2 regions of the Acidovorax sp. GW823-FHT05D11 genome follow, and region 1 is predicted to be linked to the other one. Evidence: predicted binding sites of a transcription regulator. Region 1 holds the regulator's gene; the other holds the start of a gene.
What was found. Region 1 encodes FNR, which switches genes on or off when oxygen is low (the NO sensors DNR and NnrR bind a similar motif). Its sites were predicted from a motif close to TTGATNNNNATCAA; they were not measured.
Positions count from the first base shown of each region.

Region 1 (7,058 bases):
CCCGGTGCACGGACCAGAGGCCTCACGCGCTCCCACACGCCACGGCCCGCCTGCTCCACCCAGAGCGGCTGCCGCGCCTGGACCATCAGCATCAGCCCCCACGCCATCACCGCGACGTGCATCAAGGTCCACGCCGGGCGCAGTGCCATGGTCTGCTGAGTGAGCCACGCCAGGCTGTCCATGGCCAGGGCGGCCAGCCCGCCCGCCAGCGCATATCCCGTCAGGCGGCCCGCATGAAAGGCCACGGCCCGCCGGGCCACGCCACCGCGCGGTGCCCACCGCACCGCCTGCACCTTCGGGGGAGCCCCCTCCGCCGGCGCCCCGGCGCCCGGGGCGGATGCGCAGCCCGCGCTCCCCTGCCCCACCACGGCGCCACAAGGTGCCGAGCACATGGCCAGGCAATGGGACCCGCCAACGAGCCCCATCAACAAGGCAGTCGAGGCAACCGTTGCAAGCATGGGATTCAGATGATGCGTGAAAAACGCGCGCGGTTGCGGTCTGCCTGCAGATATCGGTCGAAAACCATGGCGATGCCGCGCACGAAGAACCAGCCCATGGCCGTGACCTCGACACCGTCGGGCCTCACCTTGACCAGCCCCTGCTCGGCCATGGTGTCGAGTTGCGCCAGTTCGGCGGAGAAATAGTGCCGAAAATCGAGAAGCCAGGCCTGTTCCATGGGCTCGAACAGCAGTTCTCCCTGGCACATCAAGGACATGATGACGGCGCGGCGCACGAGGTCGTCCCGCGTCAGGGCCAAGCCACGCACCACGGGCAGACGCCCCTGGTTCAGCAGGTCGTAGTACTCATCCAGGGTCTTGGCGTTCTGGCTGTAGGTGGCGCCGACCCTGCCAATGGCCGACACGCCCAGGCCGATCAGGTCGCAGTCGGGCTGGGTGCTGTAGCCCTGGAAGTTACGGTGCAGGCGGCCCTGCCGCTTGGCGACGGCCAGCGAGTCCTCCGGCAGCGCGAAGTGGTCCATCCCCACATACACATAGCCGGCGCCCATGAACGCGTCGAGCGAACGGGAGAGCATCGACACCTTGCCGGAGGCTGCGGGCAGTTCGGCGGAGAGGATGCGGCGCTGGGGCTTGAACCGCTCCGGCAGGTGGGCATAGGCATACAGCGCAATGCGATCAGGCCGCAACTGAACCACCTGCGCCAGCGTACGGTCGAACGACTCCGGCGTCTGGCGCGGCAACCCGTAGATCAGGTCCACATTGATCGATTCGAAGCCGAGCGAGCGCGCGGATTCCACCAGCGAAAACACCTGTTCGGCGGGCTGGATGCGGTGCACCGCCTTCTGGACCTCGGGGTCAAAATCCTGCACGCCAAAACTCAGCCGGTTGAATCCAAGCTCCGCGAGCACGGCAAGCCGGTCGGCATTGACGGTACGGGGGTCCACCTCGATCGAGTACTCCCCGCCCGGCGCCAGGGTGAAGCTGCGCTGGAGCATCGCCATGAGTTCCCGCAAGCCATCGTCCGACAGGAAGGTGGGAGTGCCGCCGCCCAGGTGCAGCTGGCTCACCACCTGGCCCGTGCCGCAGTGCGCCGTGTGCAGATCGATCTCGCGGCTGAGATAGCGCAGATAGACTTCAGCCCGGTCGTGGTGCTTGGTGATGATCTTGTTGCAGGCGCAGTAGTAGCACAGCGACTCGCAAAAGGGGATGTGCACATACAGGGACAAGGGCAGCGCCTTGGTCAGGGTGCCCATGCGGCGCTGCTCGAGGGCGAGGGCGTAGTCCTCCTGGCCGAAGGCTTCCACAAACCGGTCGGCCGTCGGATAGGAGGTATAGCGGGGGCCTGGTACGTCAAAACGGCGCAGCAGGTCAGGCGAAACAGCGGTCATGGGGCGAATCCTTGCGTACACCTTGACTGTGCCGTAAGCTGCTCCCCATGTCCTTGACATGAATCAAGTGATGGAGTGGCCGGAACAGCGACAATTTGATGCATGTCAGTCGCCTGCCCGCCCTCCAAGAGACTCCCTCTTCGGCCATCGGGCGGTATGCTCGAAACCTAACTCCGCCCTGTGCCTATGAACCCGCTCACCATCAAAGTCGCCTGTTCCAATTGCAACCTGCGCGAGCTGTGCATGCCGGTGGGCCTGAGCGAAGAGCAACTGCACCGCATCGACGAGGTCGTTGCAGTTCGCCGCAAGGTGAAGCGCGGCGGCACGCTGTTTCGCAATGGTGAGTCGTTCACCTCGCTTTATGCCATCCGCACCGGCTTTTTCAAGACCTGCGTGGCCACCGAGGACGGACGCGACCAAGTCACGGGGTTCCAGATGGCGGGCGAGATCATCGGCCTGGACGGCATCGTGAATGACCACCACACCTGCGATGCGGTGGCCCTGGAAGACGCCGAGGTCTGCGTCATGCCGTTTGACCGCATCGAGGAACTGTCCCGCGAGGTCACCGCGCTGCAGCACCACGTGCACAAGATCATGAGCCGCGAGATCGTGCGCGAACACGGCGTGATGCTGCTGCTGGGCAGCATGCGTGCCGAGGAGCGCCTGGCAGCGTTCCTGCTCAATCTGGTGCAGCGCCTGCACGCCCGCGGATTCTCGCAGTCCGAGCTGGTGCTGCGCATGACGCGCGAGGAGATCGGCAGCTACCTGGGCCTCAAGCTCGAGACCGTGAGCCGCACCTTCTCCAAGTTTGTGGAAGAAGGCATTGTCGAAGTCAAGCAGCGCCATGTCCGCATCCTCGAGACCGACGCGCTCAAGCGCATCGTGAACAACCAGTCCGCCTGCCACTGAGCAAGGCGAGCCAGGTCCGCCCGTCCCGGCAACGCCTTGCCACCGGAGCCCGGCCGGTGCGCTGTTCAAGGGCAGGATGATGTCTTTCGGCAATCATCAGGGCGCTCGCCTTCGGGCACGGGGCAGCGGTTGAGTTCAAAGGGCGACATTGCCAGCAGCGTGGTCAACGCGCTGGAGGCCATGGTGATGGCCCAGAACGCAAAGAACGCGAGCGTGTAGACGCCCTGGCGCGACAGGGCCAGCGGCTGCCCGAACCAATGCAGGTCCTGCGGGTCCACCATCGCAAAAACCAGCATCTCCATCGCGCCCGCCATCAGAAAGGCGGGCCATGCAATCCACATCAGGCGTTGCGTCCACATCGGGGTTGTCTCCTGGTAAGGCCGCGCAGACCCGCTGCTCGGCCAGGGGTTTCAGCGTGGCTGGTCCTGAACCGGTGTCGCCGCGTGGTTGCGGCCCTTCATAGCCGGGGCCAGGCTCTTCTCCGGAGCCTCCAGCGTCTTGTTGATTTCGATGCCCTGGCGGTAGTAGTCCTCGGCGACCACGGGGTCTGGCCGCGAAATCGCCAGCCACAGCGTGACAAAGCCCGCCACGATGACGATGGCAGGGCCGGCGATGATCAGCCAGACGTGGCCGAATTTCCACCAGGGCGCAGCGGTGGCGGGGGCGGAGCCGATGGCTGGATTGGATGGCATGGGTGCTTGCTCCTCAAAAATCTTCTCGGTCATACAACGTCCCCGGGGCCGTGCACCGGGGTGCACGTCGCCTCATCGGGGCACCAGGAATACGGACTTCTCGGTCACATGGGCCGCAGCGCCCACCGCCTGCACATCGAACTGCACGGCATGGGAGCCCGGGGGCGCGGAGCCATACGGTATCTGCAGGCGCACGGCCACCCACCGGGACTCCGCGGGGCCAATGTCCACCTCGGCTTCAGAGGCCACCTCCAGCCCGTCCAGGCCGCGGGCGCCGATGCGGTAGCGCTGGGGGCCTTCGGTGGCGTTCATGATCTGCAGGCGGTAGATATTCTCCAGCTTGCCGCCCGCCACGATGCGCGACAGGGCCGCGCGGTCGCGCACCACATCCACCTTGAGCGGCGTGCGGGTGACCAGGCTGGCCATCATGCCCACGCACAGTGCCACCAGCACGGCGGTGTAGATCAGCACGCGAGGCCGCAGGACGCGCCGCAGGATCTGCGACTGGCTCCAGCGCTGCGCCACGCCGTTCTGCGTGGAAAAGCGGATCAGCCCCCGGGGGTAGTGCATCTTGTCCATCACCGTGTTGCACGCATCCACGCACAGTCCGCAGCCAATGCACTCGTACTGCAGGCCCTTGCGGATATCGATGCCCACGGGACACACCTGCACGCACAGGGTGCAGTCAATGCAGTCACCCAGGCCCTTGGCCTTGTGGTCGATCGTCTTGTTGCGCGGGCCGCGCGGCTCGCCGCGTTCCACGTCATAGCTCACGATCAGGGTGTCCCGGTCGAACATCGCGCTCTGAAAGCGCGCGTAGGGGCACATGTACTTGCACACCTGCTCGCGCATGTAGCCCGCATTGCCATACGTGGCAAAGCCGTAGAACAGCACCCAGAATATCTGCCAGTTGCCCTGCAGCGCCAGCAGTTCCGCGCCGAGCTCACGAATGGGCACGAAATAGCCCACGAACGTGAACCCCGTCCACAGCGCCACGGTGATCCATACCACCTGTTTGAGAAACTTCTTGCGGATCTTCTCGAAGCTCCAGGGCCCGTTGTCCAGCCGCAACCGGGCACTGCGATCGCCTTCGATCTTGTGCTCGATCCACATGAACATTTCGGTGTAGACCGTCTGGGGACAGGCGAAACCGCACCACAGCCGCCCCGCCACGGCCGTGAACAGGAAAAGCGACAGCGCCGAGATGATGAGCAGGCCCGTGAGATAGATGAAGTCCTGCGGATAGAGCACCAGCCCGAAAATATAGAACCGCCGTGCCCCCAGGTCGAACAGCACCATCTGGCGCTGCCCCCACTCGAACCAGGGAAGGCCGTAAAAGACCAGCTGCGTGAGAAACACCATGCCCCAGCGCCAGCGTGCGAACAGGCCACTGATGGAGCGCGGGTAAATCTTCTTCTGCGCTTCGTACAAGGAGACGATCTCGCCCTCGGACGAGGCATCGGATGCAACCGGTGCAATCGGAATGACCTTGCGGGCTGGCCCGCTGGGTGGCTTCATGGTGGTGTCGACCTATTGGCTTGGTGTGTCTTCAGCAATGGGGCAAAAAGCCGGGCGCAGCGCCAGGGGGCGCGCCACCCGGCCCGGATCAGCGCACCGCGGCAGCCTGCTTGCCGTTGGACAGGCCCCATACGTACGCAGACAGCACGCCGATCTGCGCTTCCGTCAACTTGTCGGCCTGGGCCGGCATCTGGTTGACCTTGCCGTTGTTGACCATGGCGGTAATGGCCGCCTCGCCCCAGCCATGCAGCCAGACGTCGTCGGTCAGATTGGGGGCACCCAGCGCCTGGTTGCCCTTGCCGTCCATGCCATGGCAGGCCGCGCATGCCGTGAACTTGGACTTGCCCAGCGAAGCACGCAGCGAATCGTGCGGGCTGCCCGACAGGCTCAGCACATAGTGCGACAGGTTGCGCACGTCTTCGGGCGTGCCCACTGCGGCCGCCATGGGAGGCATGTTGCCCACACGGCCCTTCTCGATCGTTTCACGGATCTTCTCGGGCGCCCCGCCATGGAGCCAGTCACCGTCCGCCAGATTGGGGAAACCCTTGCTGCCGCGCGCGTCGGAACCATGGCACTGAGCGCAGTTGTTCATGAACAGGCGCTCGCCAATGGCCTGGGCCTGCGGGTCCCTGGCCACGTCTTCCGGCTTCATCGAGGCGAAACGGGCATACAGCGGCTCCAGTTCAGCCTTGGCCTTGGCCATCTCGGCTTCGTATTCGCCCTTCTGCGTCCAGTTCAGCTTGCCGGTGAAACTGCCAAGGCCTGGGTAGGCGGCCAGGTAGCCGAAGCCGAAGACGATGGTGATGACGAACAGCCAGACCCACCAACGCGGCAGGGGGTTGTTCATTTCGACCAGGTCCTCGTCCCAGACGTGGCCCGTGGTGTTGTCGGCCGTGGCCATCACCTTCTTGCGGCCTGCCATCCATAGCAGGATGCCGCAGGCGATGATGCCGACCAGGGTCAGCGTGGTCACAAAGACCGACCAGAAATTGCTGGTGAAGTCACTCATGGGGTGTTCTCGTTCTGGTGGGGGTCAATCTTGTTCAAAGGGCAGCCGAGCGGCCTCGTCAAACCGGGCCTTGTTGCGGCCCCGGTAGGCCCAGACCCAGATGCCGACGAAGCAGGCCATCGAGGCCAGCGTGGCGACGATGCGCATGGTGGTGATGTCCATTGCGAACCTCCTTTACTTGAGCGCACGGCCCATGACTTGCAGGTAGGCGACCAGCGCCTCCATCTCGGTCTTGCCCTTGACGTCGGCCGCGGATGCCGCGATCTGCTCGTCCGTGTAGGGCACGCCGACGGTGCGCAGCGCCTTCATGCGCGGCGCAACGCTCGCGGGGTCCACCGCGCTCTTTTCCAGCCAGGGATAGGCGGGCATGTTCGACTCGGGCACCACGTCGCGCGGGTTGTTCAGGTGGATGCGGTGCCACTCATCGCTGTACTTGCCGCCCACGCGGTGCAGGTCGGGTCCGGTGCGCTTGCTGCCCCACTGGAAGGGATGGTCGTACACGAACTCGCCCGCCACCGAGTAGTGGCCGTAGCGCAGCGTCTCGGCGCGGAAGGGGCGGATCATCTGCGAATGGCAGTTGTAGCAGCCCTCGCGGATATAGATGTCGCGGCCCACCAGTTGCATGGCGTTGTAGGGCTCCACACCCTTGACCGCCTCGGTCGTGGACTTCTGGAAGAACAGCGGCACGATCTCCACCAGGCCGCCAATGGCGATCACGAGCAGGATCAGCACGATCATCAGGAAGTTGTTGGTCTCGACTTTCTCGTGGGAGAAGCCGGTCGAAGAAGATGGATTGTTGTTGGACATGGGTTATCTCCTTCGGCTCAGGCGTGCGCCGCATTCACGGCTGGAATGGCAACCTTGACCGAACGGCCCGAGATCGCTGTCACCCACACGTTCCAGGCCATGACCACCATGCCCCCCAGATACAGCAGGCCGCCAGCCACACGGATCACATAGAAGGGGTACGTGGCCTTCACGCTCTCGACGAAGGTGTAGGTGAGCGTGCCATCGGGATTGATGGCGCGCCACATCAGGCCCTGCATCACGCCGGCGATCCACATGGCGGCGATGTACAGGACGA
Region 1 covers NZ_CM179502.1:2,051,575-2,058,632, reverse strand. Annotated here, with positions in the region: gene AC3RCE_RS09445 (sulfite exporter TauE/SafE family protein) at 1-458, opposite strand, end outside; gene hemN (oxygen-independent coproporphyrinogen III oxidase) at 464-1,846, opposite strand; gene fnr (fumarate/nitrate reduction transcriptional regulator Fnr) at 2,033-2,755, shown strand; gene AC3RCE_RS09430 (hypothetical protein) at 2,821-3,114, opposite strand; gene AC3RCE_RS09425 (FixH family protein) at 3,166-3,447, opposite strand; gene ccoG (cytochrome c oxidase accessory protein CcoG) at 3,520-4,965, opposite strand; gene ccoP (cytochrome-c oxidase, cbb3-type subunit III) at 5,054-5,974, opposite strand; gene AC3RCE_RS09410 (cbb3-type cytochrome oxidase subunit 3) at 5,999-6,136, opposite strand; gene ccoO (cytochrome-c oxidase, cbb3-type subunit II) at 6,149-6,781, opposite strand; gene ccoN (cytochrome-c oxidase, cbb3-type subunit I) at 6,799-7,058, opposite strand, start outside.

Region 2 (7,058 bases), 1.9 Mb from region 1:
AGGGTTTCTTTACCGGGCTGTCGCCCAGGTCGATCGTCACCGGGACATTTCGCGGGCCGGGCTACCCTGCCCATGCCGCCGTGTGGGCGCTGGAGACGACCAGCTCGCTCGAAGCCATCCGATGGGTGGGCGTCACGCCCCAAGGCGCCGTCGACATGCTGGACATGACGGTGTGGCAGGGCGTGCGGGGCTTCGCGCCGGTCGATGTCAACCAGGATGGGCGCACCGACCTGGTGGCCGCGACCTCGGCGGGCACCGTGGGCACTTCGCTGTCCGCCGCTTCGCAGCCGCTGGAGCCGGTCTACCTGCCTGTCTCGGCCGGCCCGCTGGGCGCGGTCGCGGGGTGGGGCGTCGCGGGGCGGGCGGGGGTGTTCACGGCCGCCGGCACGCAGATCGCGTCCCTGGCCGCGGCGCCCGGGCAGGCGCTGGGCGTGGTGGGACAGTACGGCGCAGGGCTCGCGGCCAAGGCGCTCGCGGCCGCGGATTTCGATGGCGACGGGCTGCCCGACGTGGTGGGCGCCGACGCGTCGGGTGGGATCGCCATCCTGCGCGGGCAGGCCGGGGTGGGCGCGCTGGGCCTGCCTGTCGCGCGGTTCACCGGAGGCACGGCCGAGCAGATGGCGGTGGCCGATTTCAATGGCGACGGCAGGCCGGACGTCGCCATTGCCAACGGTATCGCGGGCATCACGGTGCTGATGAATGCCTCCCCGTCGGCCGATGCCGCATTGGCGTCCCTGGCGCTGTCGCAGGGTGTCCTCAGCCCCGCGTTCCAGCCGCAGGTGGCGGCGTATGCGGCTGGCGTGCCGCATGCGGTGACCGCGCTTTCCCTGACGCCCGTCGCCGCCGATGCCGGGGCCTCCATCACCGTGAACGGCACGCCCGTGGCCAGCGGCTCCGCGACGCCGCCCCTGGCCCTGGTGCCGGGTACCAATGTGATCCAGGTGGAGGTGCTCGCGCAGAACGGCGTGGCCCGCCGGACGTACACCATCACCGTGGTCCGCGACCAGACGGTCCGGCACGCGGTCACGGCCCTGGCGGGCTCGGGTGGCAGCATCGGCCCGGCCGGCACGGTCGACGTGGCGCAGGGACAGACGCAGGCCTTCACCGTCACGCCCGGCGCGGGTTACCGCATCGCGTCCGTGGCGGGCTGTGGCGGCAGCCTGGCCGGTAGCACCTACACCACGGCAGCGGTGACGGCCGCCTGCACCGTGCAGGCGCGTTTTGAAACCCTGCCCACACCCACGAACACCGGATCGGGGCCCGTCAACGTGGGCGTGGTGGATGGCAGCACGGGCTGCCAGCTGGACCTGGCGGGCACCGGCCCGGTGGCGGCGCCGGCGCCGTACCCCGGCGCCACCTTGCCGCACGGGGCGTTCCGCCTGCGGCTCATCCATTGCCAGCCGGGTGAGACGGTGCGTGTGGCGGTGACCTTTCCAGACCTCACGGGCTTCACCGTGAAGAAGTACGGGCCCACACCCGACAGCCCTTCCTCCAGCCGATACTACGACCCCGTGAACCTGCAGATCAGCGGCAACACCGTGACCTACGATGTGACGGACGGTGGCTGGGGGGACGACAGCTTTGGCGCGCAGGATGGCACCATCAACGACCCTGTCGTCCCCGTGCTGCTGGCGCCTGGCCCGGTGGCGATCCCCACGCTGTCGGCCGGGGGCCTGGGTGGGCTGGCTGCCCTTCTGGGGTTGCTGGCCTTGCGGGGCGGCCGGCGCACGGCCCTGCGGGCCCACTGGGCCGGTACCTGGTCCGGAGTTTCGAGAGAAATCAGCCGCTAGCGCTTGATGGTAAAGCGCTGGCGGCTATAAAAATGGTAGCTAATGGGGAAGCCATCGGCTGGATGATTCGCTGACGCAGGTCAATCGGTGGGCGGGGGCAGTGTCTTGAAATCAGGCATACCCCGCCTCAAGTGCTCTGCAATTCGGAGGACATCCACCATGCGTCTCGACAAATTCACCACCAAGTTCCAGGAAGCCCTGAGCGATGCCCAGAGCATCGCCCTGGGCAATGACCACGCCTACATCGAGCCCGTGCACATGCTCGTGGCCATGCTCAAGCAGGACGACGGCCCCAAGGCGCTGCTGCAGCGTGCGGGCGCCAATGTGCCCGGCCTGCTGGCTGCGGCCGAGGCCGCCGTCAAGCGCCTGCCCCAGGTGCAGGGCAACGAGCAGGTGCAGGGCGGCCCGGAGCTCGGCCGCGTGCTGCAGGCCACCGAGAAGGAGGCCATCAAGCGCGGCGACCAGTTCATCGCCAGCGAGCTGTTCCTGCTGGCCGTGATCGACAGCAAGGGCGAGGCCGCCAAGATCGCCAAGGACAACGGCCTGACGCGCAAGAGCCTGGAAGCCGCCATCGATGCCGTGCGCGGCGGCCAGAAGATGGACAGTGCCGAGGCCGAGGGCCAGCGCGGCGCCCTGGCCAAGTACTGCATCGACCTGACCGAGCGCGCGCGCATCGGCAAGCTCGACCCCGTGATCGGCCGCGACGACGAGATCCGCCGCGCCATCCAGGTGCTGCAGCGCCGCACCAAGAACAACCCGGTGCTCATCGGCGAGCCCGGCGTGGGCAAGACGGCCATCGTCGAAGGCCTGGCCCAGCGCATCGTGGCCGGCGAGGTGCCCGAGTCGCTCAAGAACAAGCGCGTGCTGTCGCTGGACATGGCGGCGCTGCTCGCGGGCGCCAAGTTCCGCGGCGAGTTCGAGGAGCGCCTGAAGACCGTGCTGAACGAACTGGCCAAGGACGAGGGGCAAACAATAGTCTTCATCGACGAGCTGCACACCATGGTGGGCGCGGGCAAGGCCGAGGGCGCGATGGACGCGGGCAACATGCTCAAGCCAGCGCTTGCGCGCGGCGAGCTGCACTGCGTGGGTGCGACCACGCTCGACGAGTACCGCAAGTACATCGAGAAGGACGCCGCGCTGGAGCGGCGCTTCCAGAAGATCCTCGTGGGCGAACCCACCGTGGAGGCGACCATCGCCATCCTGCGCGGCCTGCAGGAGAAGTACGAGGTGCACCACGGTGTGGACATCACCGATCCGGCCATCGTGGCCGCGGCCGAGCTGTCCAACCGCTACATCACCGACCGCTTCCTGCCCGACAAGGCGATTGACCTCATCGACGAGGCCGCGTCCAAGATCAAGATCGAGATGGACTCCAAGCCCGAGGTGATGGACAAGCTCGACCGCCGCCTGATCCAGCTGCAGATCGAGCGCGAGGCCGTGCGCCGCGAAAAGGACGAATCCTCGCAAAAGCGCTTTGCGCTCATCGAGGAAGAGATCGCCAAGCTGCAAAAGGAAATCGCCGACTACGACGAGATCTGGCAGTCCGAAAAGGCCCAGGCGCAGGGCAGCGCGCACGTGCGCGAAGCCATCGACAAGCTCAAGTTCCAGATCGAGGAATTCACCCGCAAGGGCGACTTCAACAAGGTGGCCGAGCTGCAGTACGGCAAGCTGCCCGACCTGGAAAAGCAGCTGAAGGAAGCGCAGGCGCAGGAGGATGGCAAGGACGGCGCCCCAGCCACCCGCCGCCTGCTGCGCACACAGGTGGGTGCCGAAGAAATTGCCGAGGTGGTGAGCCGCGCCACGGGCATTCCGGTGGCCAAGATGATGCAGGGCGAAAAGGACAAGCTCCTGCTGATGGAGGCCAAGCTGCATGAACGCGTGGTGGGCCAGGAGGAGGCGATCGCCGCCGTGGCCAACGCCATCCGCCGTTCGCGCTCGGGCCTGAGTGACCCCAACCGCCCCACGGGCTCGTTCCTGTTCCTGGGCCCCACGGGCGTGGGCAAGACCGAGCTGTGCAAGGCGCTGGCGGGCTTCCTGTTCGACAGCGAGGACCACCTGGTGCGCATCGACATGAGCGAGTTCATGGAAAAGCACTCGGTGGCCCGCCTGATCGGCGCGCCGCCCGGCTACGTGGGCTACGAGGAGGGTGGCTACCTCACGGAGGCCGTGCGCCGCAAGCCCTACAGCGTGCTGCTGCTCGACGAGGTGGAGAAAGCCCACCCGGATGTGTTCAACGTGCTGCTGCAGGTGCTGGACGACGGCCGCCTGACCGACGGCCAGGGCCGCACCGTGGACTTCAAGAACACGGTGATCGTGATGACGAGCAACATCGGCTCGCACCTGATCCAGGCCATGGTCGGACAGGACTCCGAGGACATCAAGGAAGCGGTGTGGGGCGAGCTCAAGAACCACTTCCGGCCCGAGTTCCTCAACCGCATCGACGAGACCGTGGTGTTCCACGCGCTGGACGCGCAGCACATCGCCTCGATCGCCAGGATCCAGCTGCAGCTGCTGCAATCCCGGCTGGCCAAGATGGATTTGGAATTGCAGGTGTCGGATGCGGCCTTGGCAGAATTGGCCAAGGTGGGGTTCGACCCGGTGTTCGGCGCGCGGCCGCTCAAGCGGGCGATCCAGCAGCGCATCGAGAACCCGCTGTCCAAGTTGTTGCTGGAAGGGCGTTTCCCGCCCAAGAGCGTGATTCCGGTCACCGTGAACCCCGTGCTGGAGCCGGGTGTGTTCCAGTTCGGCGTGGCCCCGCAGGAGTGATGTGGGCCGGGAAAGGGATTGCGGCGCTGGCCAGGGCTGCAATCCCGACCCCAAGTTGTGAAGGAGAGGTGTCGTTTGAATGAATTTGTTGCGGGCGTTGTGCGCCTGTTGCTGCGGGTGGTGGTCATCGCCATGGGCTTGGTGCTGTTCGCCAGCCTGCTGGTCGCCGTGATGGTGCTGGCGCTGGTGTGGGCGCTGCGCGCAGGCTGGGCGCGCCTCACCGGCCAGCCGGTGACCCCCTGGGTGATGCGCATGGACCCCCGCACGGGTTTCAGCACCGTGTTCCGCTCCACCGAGCGCTGGTCGTCCGGCCGCCGTGGCCCGGCGCCCGCGCCCGACGATGCCGGCGGCGAGGCCGCGGCCGCGTCGCGCCGTGGCGGCATCCTGCCCGGCGCCGCCGAGGTGACCGACGTCGAGGCGCGGGACGTGCGCTGACCCGGCGCCGCACCCTGCCTTCTTGCACTGCGCGGCGCCCCCGCCTGCGCGGCCCGTCCGCGCCCTGCCTCCCCGGTTTTTTCGTGGCGCGCCTGTCGGGGCGTCTTCTATGATCCGACCATGACACCTGCCGATATCCACGCCCACTTCGATCTTCAACGCCAGGCCAGCCGCGAGCATGTCGATGTGCCGCTGCTGGTGCGCCGCGAGCGGCTGCTGCGCCTGTCCAAGATGCTCAACGAGCACGGCCCGGTGCTGGCGGCTGCGGTGCAGGCCGATTTCGGCATGCGCTCCCCGCGCCTGACCGAGGTGGCCGATTTCTTCGTGCTGCGCACCCTGCTGTCGCACACGCTGCGCCATCTGGCGAAATGGATGAAGCCCCGGAAAGTGCGCACGCCGCTGTACCTGCAGCCCGCCCGTGCCTGGGTCCAGCGCCAGCCCCTGGGGGTGGTCGGTGTGATCGCGCCGTGGAACTACCCCGTCCAGCTGGCCCTGGCGCCCGCCATCACCGCGCTGGCGGCGGGCAACCGCGTGATGCTCAAGCCCAGCGAGCTCACGCCGCACACCTCGGCGCAGCTGGCGCTGCTGGTGGCGCAGTTCTTTTCGCCCGACGAGTTCTGCGTGGTGCAGGGCGATGCGAACCTGTCGGCGCTGTTCGCGTCGCTGCCGTTCGACCACCTGGTGTTCACCGGCTCCACCGCCGTGGGCCGCAAGGTGGCCCAGGCGGCGGCGCAGCACCTCACGCCCACCACGCTGGAGCTGGGCGGCAAATCGCCGTGCATCATCGACGGCCATTGCGACATGCAGGACGCGGCGCTCAAGATCGCGCACGGCAAGCTGCTCAACGCGGGCCAGACCTGCATTGCCCCCGACTATGTGCTGCTCCCCCGGGGCCGCGAGGGGGAGTTCGCGCAGGCCTACCGGGCCGCCGTGGGCCGACTGTTTCCCACCATCGAGGGCAATGCGGACTACGCCTCCATCATCACGGCGCGCCACCATGCCCGCCTGCGCACCATGCTGCAGCAGGCGCAGACCCAGGGCGCCGAGGTGCAGACCATCGAGCCGGCCGAGGGCAAGCCTGTCGTCCACACCGTGGGCACGCTGGGCGATGGCGCCAGCCGCCAGATGCTGCCCACGCTGGTGTTCGGGGCCACGTCCCAGATGCAGCTCATGCAGGAGGAGATCTTCGGCCCCATCCTGCCCGTGATTTCCTATGAACGGCTCGACGACGCCATTGCCCACATCAATGCCGGGCCGCGCCCGCTGGCGCTGTACTGGTTCGGCCAGAGCGAAGCGGTGCGCGACGACGTGCTGCGCCGCACCGTGAGCGGCGGCGTGACGGTGAACGACACGCTGATGCACATTGCCCACGACAACCTGCCGTTTGGCGGCGTGGGCGACAGCGGCTGGGGCGCCTACCATGGCGAGCAGGGCTTTCTGCGCTTTTGCCACCAGAAATCCGTGCTGGTGCAGTCGCGCTGGGCGATGGGTTCGCTGTTCTATCCGCCGTACGGCGCGAAGTTCGACCAGGTCATGGGGCTGCTGCGGCGCTGGCTGTAGCCTCCGTGCCGCCGTCCGGCGGCAAGGGCTCCATCGTGCTGGCGGTTTGAGGGTGCGTGATGAGCTGGACCATGGCGCTGCGCAGCTGGCCCGTGGACACGGGCTTGTGCAGCAGCAGCGCTGACGTGGACTGCGCATCGCGCAGGCGCTGGGGCGATGTGTCCCCCGTCATGATGATCGCGGGCACCGGCGTTCCCAGGTAGGCGCGCAGGGCCTGCAGCACCTGTTTGCCGGTTTCTTCGTGGCGCAGGCGGAAGTCCGTGATGATGATGTCCGGCGTGATGTCTTCCAGGCGCTCCAGCGCATCGGCGCTCGATTCCGCGGTGATGCACTGGCAACCCCAGCTTTGCAGCAGCGACTGCATCCCGATGCGCACGGCTTCGTCGTCGTCGATGGCCAGCACCTTCAGGCCCGCAAGGCTTCGGGCATCCGGAGCGGGGGCGGTGTCGTCTTCCAGCGCGCCCTGCCAGCGGTCCAGCCACAGCCGAAACACCGAGCCCCGTCCCG
Region 2 covers NZ_CM179502.1:3,914,772-3,921,829, reverse strand. Annotated here, with positions in the region: gene AC3RCE_RS18050 (IPTL-CTERM sorting domain-containing protein) at 1-1,790, shown strand, start outside; gene clpB (ATP-dependent chaperone ClpB) at 1,950-4,556, shown strand; gene AC3RCE_RS18040 (hypothetical protein) at 4,632-4,991, shown strand; gene AC3RCE_RS18035 (coniferyl aldehyde dehydrogenase) at 5,112-6,551, shown strand; gene AC3RCE_RS18030 (ATP-binding response regulator) at 6,523-7,058, opposite strand, start outside.
Region 2: a site for FNR is predicted at 1,861-1,874, ahead of clpB (ATP-dependent chaperone ClpB). Genes of this name have one in related genera too.